3 regions of the Xenorhabdus sp. TS4 genome follow, and region 1 is predicted to be linked to each of the others. Evidence: predicted binding sites of a transcription regulator. Region 1 holds the regulator's gene; each other region holds the start of a gene.
The links. The regulator ArgR, encoded in region 1, controls arginine synthesis, uptake and breakdown. The targets are predictions, from matches to a motif close to ANTGAATAAAAATACANT.
Positions count from the first base shown of each region.

Region 2: argC (N-acetyl-gamma-glutamyl-phosphate reductase) is a predicted target of ArgR. The motif match lies at 5,319-5,336, and genes of this name have one in related genera.
Region 3: argF (ornithine carbamoyltransferase) is a predicted target of ArgR. The motif match lies at 4,467-4,484, and genes of this name have one in related genera.

Region 1 covers NZ_NKHQ01000013.1:45,710-51,983, reverse strand. Annotated here, with positions in the region: gene mpl (UDP-N-acetylmuramate:L-alanyl-gamma-D-glutamyl-meso-diaminopimelate ligase) at 1-1,243, shown strand, start outside; gene argR (transcriptional regulator ArgR) at 1,317-1,787, opposite strand; gene mdh (malate dehydrogenase) at 2,225-3,163, shown strand; gene Xets_RS08325 (helix-turn-helix transcriptional regulator) at 3,274-3,540, opposite strand; gene Xets_RS08320 (DNA-binding protein) at 3,728-4,075, shown strand; gene Xets_RS08315 (DNA-binding protein) at 4,151-4,531, shown strand; gene ispB (octaprenyl diphosphate synthase) at 4,559-5,530, opposite strand; gene rplU (50S ribosomal protein L21) at 5,782-6,090, shown strand; gene rpmA (50S ribosomal protein L27) at 6,110-6,274, shown strand, end outside.
Region 2 covers NZ_NKHQ01000007.1:47,959-54,232, reverse strand. Annotated here, with positions in the region: gene ppc (phosphoenolpyruvate carboxylase) at 203-2,839, shown strand; gene metF (methylenetetrahydrofolate reductase) at 2,912-3,799, opposite strand; gene argE (acetylornithine deacetylase) at 4,115-5,272, opposite strand; gene argC (N-acetyl-gamma-glutamyl-phosphate reductase) at 5,389-6,274, shown strand, end outside.
Region 3 covers NZ_NKHQ01000017.1:25,304-31,577, reverse strand. Annotated here, with positions in the region: gene Xets_RS10010 (inverse autotransporter beta domain-containing protein) at 1-323, shown strand, start outside; gene Xets_RS10005 (bifunctional O-acetylhomoserine aminocarboxypropyltransferase/cysteine synthase) at 429-1,709, opposite strand; gene Xets_RS10000 (hypothetical protein) at 2,181-2,603, opposite strand; gene Xets_RS09995 (hypothetical protein) at 2,648-2,953, opposite strand; gene argF (ornithine carbamoyltransferase) at 3,429-4,442, opposite strand; gene rraB (ribonuclease E inhibitor RraB) at 4,675-5,097, shown strand; gene Xets_RS09980 (GNAT family N-acetyltransferase) at 5,180-5,683, opposite strand; gene Xets_RS09975 (Rpn family recombination-promoting nuclease/putative transposase) at 5,731-6,274, opposite strand, start outside.

The DNA of each region.
Region 1 (6,274 bases):
AAAACAGGGCATTGAGCTGACCCAAGGGTACGATCCGGCACAGCTCGATCCTGCTCCAGATATGGTGATCATTGGTAATGCCATGACACGTGGTAATCCCTGCGTAGAAGCCGTGCTGGATCGAGGTATTCCTTATACTTCTGGCCCGCAATGGTTGCATGATCATATATTGCCGGAGCGTTGGGTATTGGCTGTCGCTGGAACTCACGGCAAAACAACGACAGCGGGTATGGTGGCCTGGATCTTGGAAGAGTGTGGCTATAAACCAGGATTCCTGATTGGTGGTGTGCCAGGGAATTTTGAAGTTTCAGCACACATCGGTGAAAGCCCATTTTTTGTGATTGAAGCTGATGAATATGACTGTGCCTTCTTTGACAAGCGTTCGAAATTTGTCCACTACAGTCCCCGCACACTGGTCATGAACAATCTTGAGTTTGATCATGCCGACATTTTCGAAAATTTGGGCGCTATTCAAAAACAGTTCCACCATCTCGTCAGGGTTGTGCCGAGTACCGGCAAGATCATTGTTCCTGATAATGATATTAATTTGAAGCAGGTGCTTTCAATGGGATGTTGGAGTGAATTGGAACAGATCGGAGAAAGCGGTCATTGGCAGGCGAAGAAAGCTAGCCAGGATAGCAGCCACTACCAGGTATTCCATCGGGGTGAGCAGGTTGGGGAAGTGAAGTGGTCATTGGTTGGTGAGCACAATATGCATAATGGTTTGATCGCAATTGCGGCAGCCCATCATGTGGGCGTTCAACCTGCGGATGCCTGTCAGGCATTATGCCAATTTATTAACGCCCGTCGTCGCCTTGAATTGCGCGGCGAAGTCAATGGCATCTCGGTGTATGATGATTTTGCCCATCATCCAACGGCTATCTTAGCCACACTGGAGGCGTTGAGAAGTAAAGTGGGCGGTATGGCTCGTATTCTTGCCGTACTGGAACCGCGTTCGAATACCATGAAACTGGGAATGAGCAAAAATGATATTGCTCCTTCTTTGGGGCGCGCCGATGAAGTTTTTCTCTATCAACCCACCAATATTCCGTGGCAGGTGGTTGAAATTGCTGAACAGTGTATTCAGCCCGCTCGTTGGAGTGGAGATATTGATACGTTGGTTAAAATGATTGTAGAAACGGCCCAGCCCAGTGACCATATTCTGCTTATGAGTAATGGTGGATTTGGCGGTATTCACGAAAAACTACTGGCTGCATTGACGAAAAAAATAAGCGCGGATTAATCAATATTTTCTTATATTTCGGTCTGCCATACGCATATTTTGATTAGATTGGCATACGGCAGACCTGAAAAAATTAAAGTTCTTGTTCAAACAGGTGGAGAATTGCTTCGTAAAGTTGTTTTGTCGTAAAGTTTTGCGCTGGAGTGGAAAAAATAGTGTCATCCCCTGCAATGCTGCCAAGGATCCCTTCTGCTTTCCCCAATGAATCTAATAGGCGGGCAATTAACTGTGCTGCGCCAGGGCTAGTTCGTATGACGACAATGCTGTGATTATAATCGACATCTAATACCAGATTTTTTAATGGGCTGGTGGCAGTGGGAACGCCCAATTCTGCAGGTAAGCAGTAAACCATTTCCATTTTTGCATTACGGGTTCGGACAGCACCAAATTTCGTCAGCATTCTGGAAACTTTAGATTGGTTGATATTTTCAAACCCCTGCTCTTGAAGTGCCAAAACAATTTCACCTTGAGAGCTGAATTTTTCTTCTTTCAATAATGCCTTGAAAGCTTTTACCAAATCTTCCTGTTTCGAAGGAACACGCATATTTCACCATCGTTGAATCCGTTATCAGGCGGACATTATGCGAAAGAGTGAATTTTTATTCAAGAAAGAGAAGAATAAACTAACATACAGGGCATAATTGTATATTTTCCAATATCTCCCTATTCATAATCTGAGGATTAATATCATTTAATTCCTGTGCATTTTCTTTCCGTCAGATTAAGCATAGTAAATGCATTGTTAATTAAATGGTGTTGTTTGACCTGAAAGGGAAGAGTAAGGTAATCAGTTAATTGATGAAGAATACGGTTGAAATAATTCTTAAAAAAGTGTCCATTATCTCATTAACAGATAAGCGTTTTGTTTAGAATAAAACAACTTTGGTGTTCCATCATCAGGCTATTAAGTGGATAATCTGGCTGTTAACAGATTGTTTTTAATACGTAGTGTTTACAGTACTTAATTTAAGGAGTATCAGGATGAAAGTTGCAGTTCTCGGCGCAGCCGGTGGTATTGGTCAGGCACTTGCCCTTCTACTCAAGACCCAGCTTCCTTCAGGTTCAGAACTTTCCTTGTATGACATTGCTCCGGTGACCCCAGGCGTGGCAACCGATCTGAGCCATATTCCAACGGAAGTTAAAGTCACTGGTTTTGCTGGTGAAGATGCAACCCCTGCCTTGGTAGGTGCAGATGTCGTATTGATTTCTGCGGGTGTGGCGCGTAAACCTGGTATGGATCGCTCCGATTTGTTCAATATCAATGCGGGTATCATTCGTAATCTGGTTCAGCAGGTTGCTAAAACTTGCCCAAAAGCATTAATTGGCATTATTACCAACCCAGTCAATACCACTGTAGCGATTGCTGCTGAAGTACTGAAAAAAGAAGGGGTGTACGATAAGAACCGCCTGTTTGGTGTCACAACCCTGGATATCATTCGTTCCAACACCTTTGTTGCTGAGCTGAAAGGCAAGAAAGTAGAAGAAATAGAAGTTCCTGTTATTGGCGGGCACTCTGGTGTGACCATTCTGCCTCTGCTGTCGCAAATTCCAGGTGTTAGCTTCACTGATGAAGAAATTGAAGCATTGACCAAGCGTATCCAGAATGCGGGCACTGAGGTTGTTGAAGCGAAAGCGGGTGGTGGCTCTGCAACACTGTCTATGGGACAAGCAGCGGCTCGTTTGGGGCTGTCACTGCTCCGTGGCTTGCAAGGCGAAAGCAATGTTGTTGAGTGCAGCTATGTTGAAGGTGATGGCAAATATGCCCGTTTCTTTGCGCAGCCTGTTCGCTTAGGTAAAAATGGTATCGAAGAACGTTTAGATATTGGCAAGTTGAGTGACTTCGAACAGAAAGCATTGGATAACATGCTGGATGTTTTGAAGAAAGATATTGAATTAGGCGAGAAGTTTATTAACGGCTAATTCATTTATTAATGATTTATTAATATACGAATTAAGTTAAATATATTAAATAACTAAAACCGCTAGTTATTTCTAACTAGCGGTTTTCCTTTCAATAGTTATATTGATAACTAATTATTCTTTTTCTCTCTAACTTTCCTTTCCAATAGTTCTCCTGTATGGGGATCGAAATAGCGGCTTGGCCATATTTCAGACGGATGTAGTTCTAAGTAATTCGCTATTATCCATTCTCCCTTGGGCCACGGGCGAGAAAGTGTATTCGCCAAAGTAGATGAACTCAGTCCCGCCGCGCGAGAAACGGCAGCTAATGTCGTTCCTCGTTTACGTAAAGCGGCAATAATATCAGCAGGATGCCAATCCGATTTCATAGAAATCATTTTTTTAATCCTTTTCTATTAAATTAGAAGCCACATTAGTGGTATAACTAAAGCGTTAATGTGAAATTAATAACGAACACGAACCTGTTATTAAGAAATTAAAATAACATTATTTTTTCTAAAAATGTTTCTAATTTTTTCTTAATAACTTCTTTTTTGAACTTGGTTACAAAAATAGAGAAACATTATGAAAAAAGAGTGGTATACGGCAATGGAGTTGACCGGTGTAGGTGAGTTGCCTAGATCACCACAAGGAGTTAATGCCAGGGCAAAACGTGAAGAATGGTTGAGGCAAAAACGGTCAGGTGTCCAGGGAAGGGCGATTGAATACCATTACTCTTGTTTTCCTAAATCAACGTTAGAAGCTTTGGAGCTTCATGAAACACCAACGGAATATCAGGTTCAGAAACAAGATCCTTTATCCATTTGGGTAAGTGCATTTAATTTACTCACCGAGGAAGAGAAGGAGGTCATTACCGAAGTGATATTACGAGATGGCATAAGAAGTTTTTTGGAAAAAATCATAGCTACTTGAGGCAGCTTTTAAAAAGCCAAGTGCTTAAAATTTGGCTTTCCCGTCACTGCTCCAGTATCAAGCGAGGAGAAAGAGATGAAAAAAGAGTGGTATTCTGCAAAAGAACTCATCGGCCTCGCAGGGCTGCCATCGTCTCCCCAAGGGGTCAATCTGATGGCAAGACGCGAGGGCTGGGAACAACGCCGTAAGCGTGGCGTACAGGGAAAAGCACTCGAATATAATGTCAACAGTTTGCCCGAAGAAGTCGTGAATGTACTGACGGTCAGTGAAAATTCGGTCGAATACTACCGTAATAAGCGACAGGATCCATTTATGATCTGGGTAGAGGCTTATTACCAGTTGAGCAAATCCGAAAGAGAACGAATGGTTAAATTTATTTTGAGAAAAGGGCTAGCCAGCCTTGTCCAATATGTCGGTATTCAAGATATTGATAATAAAGACAGCGCCCTAGATTGAGTTATCTGGGGCACTAATTGATTCAGTTTAGGAAAGTCGCTGTACAGCGACATGGGCCAATCCCTCAAGAGCCGCCTTGTATGGAGAGTCTTCCAGTGACTGCAATGCTGAAATTGCCTTATCAGCTTCTTCTTCTGCCCGCTGGCGGGTATATTTGAGTGAACCGCATTGTTTCATCGTTGCCAGGACGGTATCCAGCAAATGGCGGCCATTACCTTGTTCAATGGCACCTCGTATCAGAGTGGATTGTTCCGGTGTTCCGTGGTTCATAGCGTGCAAAAGAGGTAATGTTGGTTTGCCTTCGTTCAAGTCATCCCCTGTATTCTTACCAAGCGTATTGTTATCCGAGTCATAATCCAGCAGATCATCAATTAATTGAAATGCAGTTCCTAGATAACGACCATAATCACGTAGTGCTATTTCTTGCTCAGGAGTGGCGTTGGCGAGAATGGCAGCTGAATGCGCAGCGACTTCAAACAGGCGGGCGGTTTTACTGTAAATGACTCTCATATAGTCATCTTCGGAAATATTCGGATCATTGCAGTTCATCAACTGCATGACCTCTCCTTCAGCAATGACATTGGTAGCATCAGACATCAATTTTAATACGCGCATGGAATCGAGATCGGTCATCATTTGAAATGAGCGCGTATAGATAAAATCACCTACAAGGACACTGGCAGCGTTACCATAAATAGAGTTGGCTGTCGCTTTACCTCGGCGCATATCAGATTCATCAACGACATCGTCATGCAGCAGCGTTGCTGTGTGGATAAATTCAATCAAAGCAGCAACTTTGATGTGTTTTGTGTCTTGGCAATGAAGGGCTTTACCTGCCAATACGGCAATCATTGGTCGGATGCGCTTGCCACCGCCGCTGATGATGTAGTAACCAAGTTGGTTGATCAGCGCAACGTCAGAATTTAATTGGTTAAGAATGGTTTCATTAACCGCTGCCATATCATCAGCGGTGAGTTTAATTATCGATTCTAAATTCATGTTTTGGCTTTGGACTCTGATTCAGAGCTGTGCTCATTAATTAGCATATCAATAGATATCAAGATATATCGATTGTACTTGAAAAACCGTTCAAATAAATGACAATTGAAAAACTCTGTTTTTTTCTCATCTGCTCTAATTCTGCACTTGTCTTCTAAGTGGTTTTTGCGTAGAATTCGCGCCCTATTGTGAATATTTTATAGCGCGCTCTGGAAAGCATTTTTAGGGGGTGCGCGGAAAGCGGAGTTTATATGTACGCAGTTTTCCAAAGTGGTGGTAAACAACACCGAGTAAGCGAAGGCCAAACAATTCGCTTGGAAAAGCTGGACATCGCAACAGGTGAAACTGTTGAGTTTGACCAGGTACTGATGGTCGCTAACGGCGAAGACATCAAAATCGGCGCTCCAGTAGTTGAAGGCGTTAAAGTTAAAGCTGAAGTCGTAGCTCACGGTCGTGGCGAGAAAGTTAAAATTGTTAAGTTTCGTCGTCGTAAACACAGCCGTAAGCAGCAGGGCCACCGTCAGTGGTTCACCGATGTTAAGATCACTGGCATCGCTTAAGATTTAGGAGAGCAGATTAATGGCACACAAAAAGGCTGGCGGCTCGACTCGTAACGGTCGCGATTCTGAAAGCAAACGTCTGGGTGTAAAACGCTTTGGTGGTGAGTCTGTTTTGGCAGGTAGCATCATCGTTCGTCAACGTGGTACTAAATTCCACGCAGGCAACAACGTAGGTTGTGGCCGT
Region 2 (6,274 bases), on a different contig from region 1:
TCCAATCAATCAAACACGCCTTTTTCTCTTTTAAAATTTCATAAAATTCGCCCAAATTGTTTGTTTTCTGATATGAATAGAACGTTAGAAATAAACAGAAGAACACGTTTTACAGCAAAACATGAAGCATTCAGACAGAAAATAGGGTCACCAATCGATTGGTGAAATAGGTGACATACAGCAACACAAGGCCAGGAACCACATGAATCAACAATATTCCGCAATGCGAAGTAATGTCAGTATGCTCGGTAAGTTGCTGGGCGAGACAATTAAAGAAGCTTTGGGAGAAGATATTCTTGATAAAGTTGAAACGATCAGGAAGTTATCTAAATCATCCCGTGCAGGTAACGAGGCTGACCGCCAGCAGCTTTTATCAACGCTGGAAAATTTATCCAATGATGAATTATTGCCTGTTGTCCGGGCGTTTAACCAGTTTTTAAATCTGACTAATGTTGCCGAACAATATCACAGCATTTCTCCGCATGGCGAAGCGGCAAGTAATCCGGTAGCGCTGGCAGCACTGTTCAACCGACTTAAAGACAAACAATTCAGCAATGACGATTTGATCAAGGCGGTCAATGAGCTGGCGATTGAATTGGTTCTGACTGCGCATCCGACAGAAATTGCCCGCCGTACCCTGATTCATAAGTTGGTTGAAGTGAATGGCTGTCTGGCACAGCTTGATCATGACGATTTGGCCGATTATGAATGTAATAACATCATGCGTCGGTTGCGTCAGTTGATTGCCCAATCATGGCATACTGATGAGATCCGTAAGATTCGTCCTACCCCAATTGATGAAGCAAAATGGGGTTTTGCTGTGGTCGAAAACAGCTTGTGGGAAGGTGTGCCGGCATTTCTGCGTGAATTCAATGAACAACTGGAAGAATCCATTGGTTATAGCTTGCCAGTGGAAGCGGTGCCAGTACGTTTTACCTCTTGGATGGGAGGAGATCGTGATGGTAATCCTAACGTTACTGCCGAAATTACCCGTCATGTTTTATTGCTGAGTCGTTGGAAGGCCGCAGATCTGTTCCTGAAAGACATTCAGGTTTTAGTTTCTGAACTCTCCATGTCGGAATGTACGCCTGAACTTCGCCAAATGGTGGGAGGTGAGCACGTTTTAGAGCCTTACCGTGAGATTGCCAAACAATTGCGTACGCAATTAAGTAACACGCTGGCTTATCTGGAAAAACACCTTAAAGGCGAGCAAGCTTTACCACCAGCGGATCTACTCCTGCATAACGAACAGTTATGGCAACCGTTATATGCTTGTTATCAATCCCTGAAAGATTGTGGTATGGAAATTATCGCGAACGGGCAATTACTGGATACCTTGCGCCGCATTCGTAGCTTTGGTTTGTCTTTGGTGCGTATTGATATCCGTCAGGAAAGTACCCGCCATACTGATGCGATTGCTGAACTGACGCAATATCTGGCAATGGGCGATTATGCGAGCTGGCCTGAAGCCGAAAAGCAGGCATTTCTGTTGAGAGAGTTGCAATCAAAACGTCCTCTAATCCCGCGTGATTGGCAGCCAAGCGCAGAAACACAAGAAGTTTTCGATACCTGCAAGGTTATTGCTGAATCACCACAAGATTCGATTGCGGCTTATGTTATTTCCATGGCGAAAGTGCCTTCTGATGTCTTGGCGGTAAAATTATTGCTGAAAGAGGCGGGATGCCCATTGTCATTGCCTGTCGCGCCGTTATTCGAAACCCTTGATGACCTGAACAATGCTGAAGGCGTGATTCGACAACTATTGGGAATTGAGTGGTATCGCGATCTGATTAAGGATAAGCAGATGGTGATGATTGGTTACTCCGATTCTGCTAAAGATGCAGGGGTGATGGCGGCGTCGTGGGCACAATATCGGGCACAGGATGCATTAATTAAAGTGTGTGAAAAAGAGGGCGTGACGCTTACCCTGTTCCACGGGCGTGGAGGTACGATTGGCCGTGGTGGTGCTCCTGCCCATTCGGCTTTACTCTCCCAACCGCCGGGTAGTCTGAAAGGCGGGTTTCGCGTAACAGAGCAGGGGGAAATGATCCGCTTTAAGTTTGGTTTGCCGCAGGTAACGATCAGCAGTTTGGCCTTGTATGCCAGTGCGATTCTGGAAGCAAACTTATTGCCGCCACCGGAGCCGAAACCGGAATGGCGCCAGATTATGGATACACTCTCCGATGTTTCCTGTGATATGTATCGTGATTATGTTCGTGAGCAACCGGAATTTGTGCCTTATTTTCGGGCAGCAACACCGGAACAAGAGTTGGCAAAACTGCCTTTGGGTTCGCGGCCGGCTAAACGACGCCCGACAGGAGGCGTTGAAAGTTTGCGGGCGATCCCGTGGATATTTGCCTGGACGCAAAACCGCTTGATGCTACCGGCATGGTTAGGTGCAGGTGCGGCGCTGCAACGGGTGATCGATGCCGGTAACTTGCCAGTTTTAACGGATATGTGTCGCGACTGGCCATTCTTTAACACGCGTATTGCCATGTTGGAGATGGTATTTGCCAAAGCAGATTTGTGGTTAGCAGAATATTACGATCAGCGTTTGGTAGAACCGAAACTGTGGCCGTTAGGCGTAAAATTGCGTAACCAACTGGCGGAGGATATCAAAACGGTACTGACCATTGCGCAGGATGAGCAATTGATGGCGGATTTGCCGTGGATCGCTGAGTCCATCGCTTTGCGTAATGTGTATACCGATCCGTTGAACGTACTACAGGCCGAATTACTACAGCGTTCCCGTCAGCAGGAAAATCCTGATCCGCATCTTGAGCAGGCGCTGATGGTGACAATTGCCGGCGTCGCGGCAGGAATGCGCAATACAGGATAGTTTAAATATTTTTGAATCATAGAAGCCGAATGGGGAAACTGTTCGGCTTCTGAGACGTAGCGGGTAAATTAATTAGCAAGGGCGTACTCCCAATGTATGGCAGATGGCATAACTCAATTCTGCCCGATTTAGGGTATAAAAATGAAAATCTTTCACGCCCTCACGACTGAGAATTTTCACCATATCCATTGCAATAGATGCACCGACTAAGTTGCGACTTTCCGGATCATCATCTAATCCTTCAAACATTCTGGTCATCCAGCTTGGGATCCGAACGTTAGTCATTGAAGCAAATCGTTGCAATTGACGGAAGTTCGAGACTGGTAAGATCCCTGGTACAATTTCTGCGTCAATCCCTGTTGCGACACAGCGATCACGAAAACGCAGATAACTTTCCACATCAAAAAAGAATTGGGTAATGGCGCGATTGGCTCCAGCATCAATTTTATGTTTTAAATTGATCAAGTCTGCCTGTGCACTTTTCGCTTCTGGATGCACTTCTGGATAAGCTGCAACGGAGATATCAAAATCTGCTTCTTTTTTTAATAGCTCAACTAAATCAGCACCATACATTTCTGGTTTACAACCGTTAGCCGGTAAATCACCACGTAATGCCACAATATGACGAATGCCGTTTTGCCAATAATCATGAGCAATGTTGCTTAGCTCTGCACGGCTGGCATCAATGCAAGTCAGGTGTGGGGCTGCATCAAGGCCCGTTTTTTCTTTAATATCCTTGATAATGCTATGCGTGCGATCACGTTCGCCAGAGTTGGCGCCATAGGTAACAGAAACAAACTTAGGTTTCAGCTTGCTCAAGCGATCAATGGATTTCCACAGGGTTTGTTCCATCTCAGCCGTTCTGGGTGGAAAGAATTCAAAGGAAACACGAATTTGCCCTTCAAGTTCAGCCAGATTCTGGTTCAGCGCTTCTCGCTGATTAGCGTGAAAAAAACTCATACCCTGTGCCCTCATGAACAAACGGAACTTTTGCCCGCTTATTTTTAGATGTTTAAGTGTTTATATGTCTATCCATTTAGATGTCCAAATAGAATGGGCGAAGCGGAGTTTTTAGTCAATCGAGAAATGGCCTATTTCCAATGAGGAATATTCAAAGTGATCAGGAAAGAAATTCATGTTGGAGAGTTAGCGAAAAACCCCGATGCATTCACCGAGGTTATAACGCCGACCGGGTACTCCCAGTCCATTTATGGTACTAATTATGAACACTTTTGCAGAGGATTAGCCATTTGACGGCTGGGAAACAGTACAGCTTTAACCCACATTCAAACAAAAATGCGCCACAAGCTGTGAAAGCAATCTTCTCGTTGGCTCAATAAATGCCATATCCAAAAATTCATCGGGCTGGTGCGCTTGTTCAATCGAGCCAGGCCCTAAAACCAATGTTGGACACAACTCCTGAATAAAAGGCGCTTCCGTACAGTAATTGACGGTATCTGCTTTGGTTCCCAACAGTTTTTCAATCACGCCGACCAGTTTGTGGTTTGTCGGACATTCATAGCCCGGAATGGGGGGATGAAGTTCTGTCACGTTCAGGCGACCAGGCCAGCGCTGTTTTACGGGTTCCAGTGCGTCATTCAGCAACCCATTCAAATCCTGCAAGGTCAATCCGGGCAGCGGACGGATATCCATATGCAGTTCACAGCAGGCACAAATACGATTTGCAGCATCACCGCCATGAATATGGCCGAAATTCATGGTTGGGTAAGGGATGACGAACGCCGGATTGTGATAGCGCTCTTGCAAGGTGTGGCGTAGTTTTATTAGCTGGGTAATGGATTCGTGCATCAGATCAATGGCATTGACACCCCGCGCTGGATCGCTGGAATGCCCTGATTTTCCTTCAATGCGGATAGCCTGGGCTATATGCCCTTTATGGGCGCGGATTGGCTGTAATGATGTCGGTTCGCCAATGATGGCAAAATCAGGCCGAATATGAGCATTGGCAGCAAAGTAGCGTGCACCTGCCATTGATGTTTCTTCGTCAGCGGTAGCGAGAATATAAAGAGGGTGAGATAGTTTGCTGACATCGATATCCCGCAACGCATCAATGATAAAGGCAAAGAAGCCTTTCATATCAGCCGTCCCAAGTCCATATAATTTGCCATCGCGCTCGGTCAATGTGAAGGGATCTTGTGTCCAGCGTCCCTCATCAAAAGGAACGGTATCTGTATGACCACATAGCAGTAAACCCCCCGAACCACTGCCCAATGTTGCCAGCAGATTGAATTTACCTCTGGTTTCAGGAACGGGTTGAATTTCAATGGTAAACCCGATCTCTTTTAGCCATTCTGCCAGCAGATTGATAACAACTTCATTACTTTGATCAAGTTCAGCATCAGTTGCGCTGATAGAAGGAGCCGCAATGAGCTGATGATATAATTTAATAAAAGACGGTAATTTAATATTCACTGTTGACAGCCCTTACTCATAATAGTATCAATATTCATGCAAATTAATTGCATATAAATGCAATAAAGTCATTGAATTAATACTATTGGGTTAATACTATAAGGTGAATAAATCCCATGTTGAATACGCTGATAGTTGGTGCCAGTGGTTATACCGGAGCTGAGTTAGCAGCATATCTGCAACGTCATCCCTATGTCCATCTCTCCGGCTTGATGGTTTCTTCTCAAAGTTTAGATGCAGGGAAATGTTTTTCAGAACTTCATCCACAATATAAGGGTATTCTTGATTTGCCCTTACAGCCGTTGGCCGATGTGAGTGAAGCGGCAAAAGGGATTGATGTGGTCTTTCTCGCCACTGCCCATGAAGTCAGCCATGATATTGTCCCGATATTTCTGGCAGCAGGTTGTATCGTGTTTGATTTATCTGGTGCCTATCGCGTGAAAGATACACAGTTCTATAAAAAATACTACGGGTTTGAACATAAAAATACTCGGTGGTTGGAGCAAGCGGTATATGGATTGGCAGAATGGCAAGCAGAGAAAATCAGGCAAGCTCAATTGATTGCTGTTCCCGGCTGTTACCCCACTGTTTCCCAACTTTCCTTGAAACCGTTGCTTGAACAAAATTTATTAGATACAGAACATTGGCCTGTTATCAACGCTGTCAGTGGTGTCAGTGGCGCTGGCCGAAAAGCGTCGATCACCAATAGCTTCTGTGAAATTAGTTTGCAACCGTATGGTGTTTTTAACCATCGTCATCAGCCTGAAATCACTACTCATTTAGGTACAGAGGTGATTTTTACCCCTCATTTAGGCAATTTCTCACGCGGTATTCTTGCCACAATTACCTGTAAATTGAAATCTGGTGTGACAGAAGCCCAAATTAGGGCGGCTTATCAACAGGCATATCATGATAAGCCGTTGGTGCGGTTATATAGCAAAGGGGTTCCCGCGTTGAAAGCCGTTGTTGGTTTGCCATTCTGCGATATTGGTTTTGCTGTTC
Region 3 (6,274 bases), on a different contig from region 1:
CTGGTAAGAATAATCAAGCATATAACTATGCATCAGTGACAGTGACGGATTTGTGGCCATTATCAAGTTCTCGTGTCCATAATGAGAAATATGGCACAACTCTACTTGAAGAGTTTCCCAATATAATGGATTGGGGTCTTATAGGTCAGACAGGGGTATACGGAAATGGAACTGATCCAAATAATCCCGCTATACTGGTGTCTAACAACATAAATCCAGAAGTTAGCAAGCATAACTACTTTGTTGGGTTTGATGTTGTGAAACATGAAATAGTTGACAAATCAAGCGTTAATAAATTGATAACTTGCTTGATTACACACTAACAAACCAATAGGAATAAATAGTAAAAACACAGGCTCAAAATTAGAGCCTGTGTTTGTTTTTATTACATTTGCAATATTCTGGGATTATCGCTTTTAACAACGATTTTACGGCGTCTTTGCTGCTTCCAGCGCTTGTGCCAGGTCGGCAATAATATCATCGCTATGTTCGATACCGATGGATAAGCGAATTAAATCACGTGAAACGCCTGCTTTTACCATTTCTTCATCATTTAGCTGACGATGGGTTGTTGAGGCGGGATGACAAGCCAGAGATTTAGCATCACCAATATTAACCAAACGAACAATCAATTGCAGAGCATCGATAAAGCGTATACCTGCTTCTTCTCCGCCTTTGATGCCGAAAGACAGAATAGACGCTGGTTTGCCCCCCATATAACGGATAGCCAAATCATGTTCAGGATGTGTAGGCAATCCCGCATAGTTCACCCAGGATACCTGAGGATGTTTTTCCAGATATTGTGCGATCTTCAGGGCGTTTTCAGTATGGCGCTCCATCCGTAACGCCAATGTTTCCAGTCCCTGTAACATCAAAAAGGCATTGAATGGAGACAAGGCCGCGCCTGTGCTACGCAGTGGCCCAACACGACAGCGAGCGATAAAGGCAGCGGCACCAAAATGTTCGGTATAGGTTATGCCGTGATACGAAGGATCTGGTGTGCCTAAAATGGCAAAACGATCCTGATGCGCCATCCAGGGGAATTTGCCTGAATCGACAATCATCCCTCCAATTGAGGTGCCATGTCCGCCAATATATTTGGTCAGAGAATGGATGATAATATCGGCGCCATGTTCAAATGGGCGGCATAAATAGGGCGTTGCGACGGTATTATCGACAATAAGAGGAATGCCGTGCCGATGGGCAATATCTGCCAGCGCCTGGATATCAATGATATTCCCACTTGGGTTAGTGATGGATTCGCAATAGACGGCTTTGGTTCTTTTATCGATCAGGGTGTCAACGACAGCGAGATTATCATGATCAACAAAACGGGTTTCAATCCCCATATTTGGGAAACTGTGTGCCATCAGGTTATAAGTTCCGCCATATAATTTTGCGACAGAGACAATATTATCCCCGACCGTGGCGATGGTTTGTATGGCGTAGGTGATTGCCGCCATGCCCGAAGCGACCGCAAGTGCACCGATACCACCTTCCAAAGCGGCGACACGTTTTTCCAATACATCATTGGTTGGATTCATGATGCGGGAGTAAATATTACCTTCCACTTTTAAATCAAACAGATCAGCACCATGTTGGGAATCATCAAAAGCGTAGGAAGTTGTCTGGTAAATTGGGACAGCAACGGCTTTGGTTGTTGGATCGGGTGAATAACCTGCATGGATGGATAAAGTTTCTAATTTCATTGCCATTTCCTTTAGTTAAGTGAAGTGGTACTGACGTTTGAGACTGACAATTAAAAATAGTAACGCGTTTGTTTTGACTTTGTTGATATCAAAAAATGATTCTGAATCAATAATTCAATATTACTCCCATTTGTTGCATTTTATCCGATTGCCTTACAAGAACTATTTATACTTTAAATGGTTAAAACATTTAATAAATATAAAAGGTAATTATTGATGATTGGCTCAGCATACCGCATTGATGAGAGTGTGAATGTATATGCTTTGTTGGGTTTTGCTTATTCAAAACCTCAGCCTTTATGCGGGTTATGAAGGAGTATCCGCAAAATATAGCGGAAAAGATCATGCCATTGATGGGTTTAATATTGGTGTCGGTTAGCGTTTTTAATATATTTGCTGCCACAATAGGGGATAATTGCGGTGGTGGATATAAAAGGCTACCGGAGAGTAGCCTTAAAGTTAGGGTGGAGATTATTTATCGTACCAGCCAAAGCGGAAATGCTTGGTTTTACCTATGTTATCCTTCAGTATGGAGCATACGTTTATAGCTTCACTAGCAGAGTATTCTTTACCATGACTATTATTATCATAAACTACAGTGATTGTAGTTCCGTTTACTTTAAGAGGTAATAATATATCGGAAACATTAAGTTTATAGGTTCTATTATCGACTGTTACATAAAACTCTTTGCTAAGTAATTCTACTGTTTTTTGGCAGTGATCTTCATCACAGGATACGATAAGCATCAAATTAAATGAGCCTAGACCAGGCGTCATGAGGCCGCAAACAAATCCTACGATTTCCTTAATAGTTGTCTTATTCTGGAAGTTAGATAGAGTACCGATATTATCATAACGATCATGCGGTAGTCCTATTTTAAGATCAAAAGACATCCAATATGGTGCTGGTAATAGCAGTATTTTCCAATCACAAGCTATTAAATCTTCTTGGGTGGGTCCCAGGGAAGCCAATAACTATCTTTATCACTCTTTTCAATATAAGCAGACCCATCACCTTCACTATTCGCTACCGACTGATGAGCAAGGCGTATATGTTCTTTAGGAACATGCCAACCAGTACGACATAACAGTTGTTTTTTTACATATACATGGCTTAGCGCCCATGCGAAAGAACCGATTGGTACAGTGACTTCACCACCAAAACCTTCAAACTTATTTTGGGCAAGATTGAATGGATATTTAAGGCTGGCATTCATATTTTCTGGTTTACTGAGTTCAGACATAAATCCCTCACTTAATTATTCATTAAAATTCAAGGTAATTTCATCCTACTGCTAATCCGCCAGCACATATTACTTAGGTAAATTTTTTATTTCAATAATGTGAGATATAAAAGTAATTAATATGGGAGTAAAATAAGTGTTTTTTTATAAAATCTGCCTATCTGCTGTGGCGGAGATGAGTTGGGGGGTAAATTCGAAGTTTACTGCTAAAATATTGTTTCTTTCCAAAATCTTTCTGATTATTGATTATCAATCCAATTTAAATAGTATCAAAATCAAAAAACATGCTTGAAATTATTTTTGTTAGTGTCATTAGTTGATGCAAATAAAAATAGTGAGTTAATTCACTATTTTTATTTAGTTATCTTCTTTAAATTGAAAATATAGATCTATATGGTGCGTCCTTTAAATAAGCTGGGTATATTAGCATTTTGATTTTTGCCAATATGAGCGGACGCAAAATATAAATCAACTATTACAACACGAGGTTTTCCACCAATGTTGCTACCATGACAGCCTTAATGGTATGCATTCGGTTTTCAGCCTGATCAAACACAATGCTGTGTTTTGATTCAAATACTTCATTTGTGACTTCCAGGCCACCATATAAATTGAATTCCTCTGCCAGTTGCTTACCAAGTGTTGTTTCTTCATCATGGAAAGCCGGCAGGCAATGCAGGAATTTAACTTCTGGATTCCCTGTGAGTTTCACAACCTCCATATTGACCTGGTAGGATTTCAGTAATGCAATACGTTCTTGCCAGACCGATTTCGGTTCTCCCATTGATACCCAAACATCGGTATACAGAAAATCGACCCCTTTTACACCTTGCGTAATATCTTCTGTCAGAGTGATCTGACCGCCAGTTTTCTCTGCCTGTTTTTGGCATTCCGCAACCAAATTTTTGTCTGGCCAGCATGTTGTTGGAGCAACCAAACGGAGATCTATACCCGTCAGTGCAGCCGCTTCCAGTAGGGTATTGCCCATGTTATTGCGGGCATCGCCCAAATAGGCGAATTTGATCTCAGATAGTGGTTTTTGGCTGTGTTCCTGCATCGTCATTAAATCAGCCAAAAGTTGGGTTGGATGGAATTCATCAGTCAGGCCATTCCAAACCGGAACTCCTGAGTATTGCGCAAGCGTTTCGACAATTTTCTGACTATATCCACGGTATTGAATACCATCATACAAACGCCCAAGTACCTGCGCAGTATCTTTGATGGATTCTTTGTGCCCGATCTGACTGCCGCTTGAGCCTAAATAAGTAACATTGGCACCTTGATCATGAGCTGCGACTTCAAATGCGCAGCGTGTACGAGTGGAGTCTTTTTCGAAAATCAGGGCAATATTTTTCCCTGTGAGTAAGAGAGATTCAGAACCTGATTTTTTATTCGCTTTTAATGCATGAGACAAAGTTAAAAGGGTATCAATTTCTGTGGGAGTAATGTCAAGTAATCTTAGGAAAGAACGCTTGAAAAATGGGTTCATTATGCATTGTCTCCATTAGGCAATATTGAATTTATATTCACTATATATCGATAAAAAATTCAATTACAAGCCCTGTGTGCAGAGTTTATAGGAGTGAAGGTATCAAGACAGGTTATAGATCAGCCGCTTATGTTATGCATTTCTTTTTGAACAAAATTGGATAGATATATCCTTTGTACATAAAAGATGGGAGAATGCAAAACAAGACAGCCAACTGACAGAGGGGATTGGCATGGCAGACCCACATGCTTTAGAAGAACAGTGTGAAGAAACTCGCTTGATCATCGAAGAATTATTGGAAGATGGCAGTGATCCTGATGCACTCTATATTATTGAGCACCATTTTTCGGCAGAAGACTTCGACCAACTGGAAAAGGCAGCCCTTGAAGCTTTTAAATTAGGCTATGAAGTAACGGATGCAGAAGAACTGGAAACAGAAGATGGTGTTGTTTTGATGTGTTGTGATGTGATCAGCGAAAGTCGTCTGGAAGCTGAATTGATCGACGTACAGGTTGAACAGCTCATGGATCTGGCTGGAAAGATCGGTGTAAATTACGACGGTTGGGGAACGTACTTTGAAGACCCTAATGCGCCTGATGATGAAGATGACGGTGATCTCTTTCCCCCTGAGGACGATGAACCCAGACTCCATTAAGATCTTTTGAAGATTGCGTCAAACCAAATTGCCCCACTTAAACCGTGGGGCTGACTATCTTTAATTGAAAGCTATCATAGCATCATAATGCTTTGAGCATCCTGACTTCACAGTCGCTGTGGCCTGTATTGCCAAGAGGCTCATCAAGATAGCTGAAGCCCAGCTTTTCATACAAGGCAATGGCGGCTTTCAGATTCTCTGTCGTTTCCAGATAGCAGCGTTTAAAGCCTTGTTCTGTGCCAAATTTGAGAGAGTGCTTCACGATTTGCCGGGCAATACCTTTTCCCCGCAGTACCGATGAAAGGTACATTTTCTGTAATTCGCAAGTACCGCCATCACCACCAGCCAGAGGAGCAACACCGCCACCGCCAACGACTTCGCCATCCATTTCAACAACCCAATAAGCGCTGTGTGGCTGGTTGTAAACTTCGTACAGGGTATCCAGAATTGGATCAGCGACGGCAAAGCCTTTGTCTGCGGTTAAGCCATGCTCAGCAGAGACCTCACGGATCACAGCGGCAATGCCTGCATTGTCTTGTTGGGTGATGGGACGAATAACGTAATTGTGTGTTGTTTTTGTTGTCATTATTTTCTCTGCATATTTTTAAAAAGAGGGTAAAGGTGAGTGAGGAGTTATTGCAGGGAAAGCAGTTCTTCACGGCTCAGACCGGTACTTTCCATAATCAGTTCGATACTAGCACCATTTTTTAACAAACTACGTGCTATTTTTAGTCGTGCCTCACGTTGACCTTTTTCTTCACCTCGCTGAATACCCTGTTGCATGCCTTGCTGAATACCCTGTTGAAGACCTTCTTTCCGACCTTTTTCCTGTAATCGTTCAGCAATACTCATAATCGCCTCCTGATGACTATCTGCCTGTTCAATCAGTAGTTGGAGCACCTGTACAAAATACGGTGAATCCATCGTGTTAAACAGGTAATTAAGGATAGTAACCACATCGTTATCACTATTATAATTGTGCTTAAGGACCTGCGCCAACAGCGTGGTCACTGCCTTAAACTCCTCCCGCAAATTTTTATGCTTCATCGCCAGTTCCATCACAGCGATTTTGCGATGATTCACCAGTTCGTTATCATCAATCACAGTCACATCGACTAACGGAAACGGATTAAAGTATATCTCTTCCGCCAATTCGGGCAATGAAAAGCATTGCGTC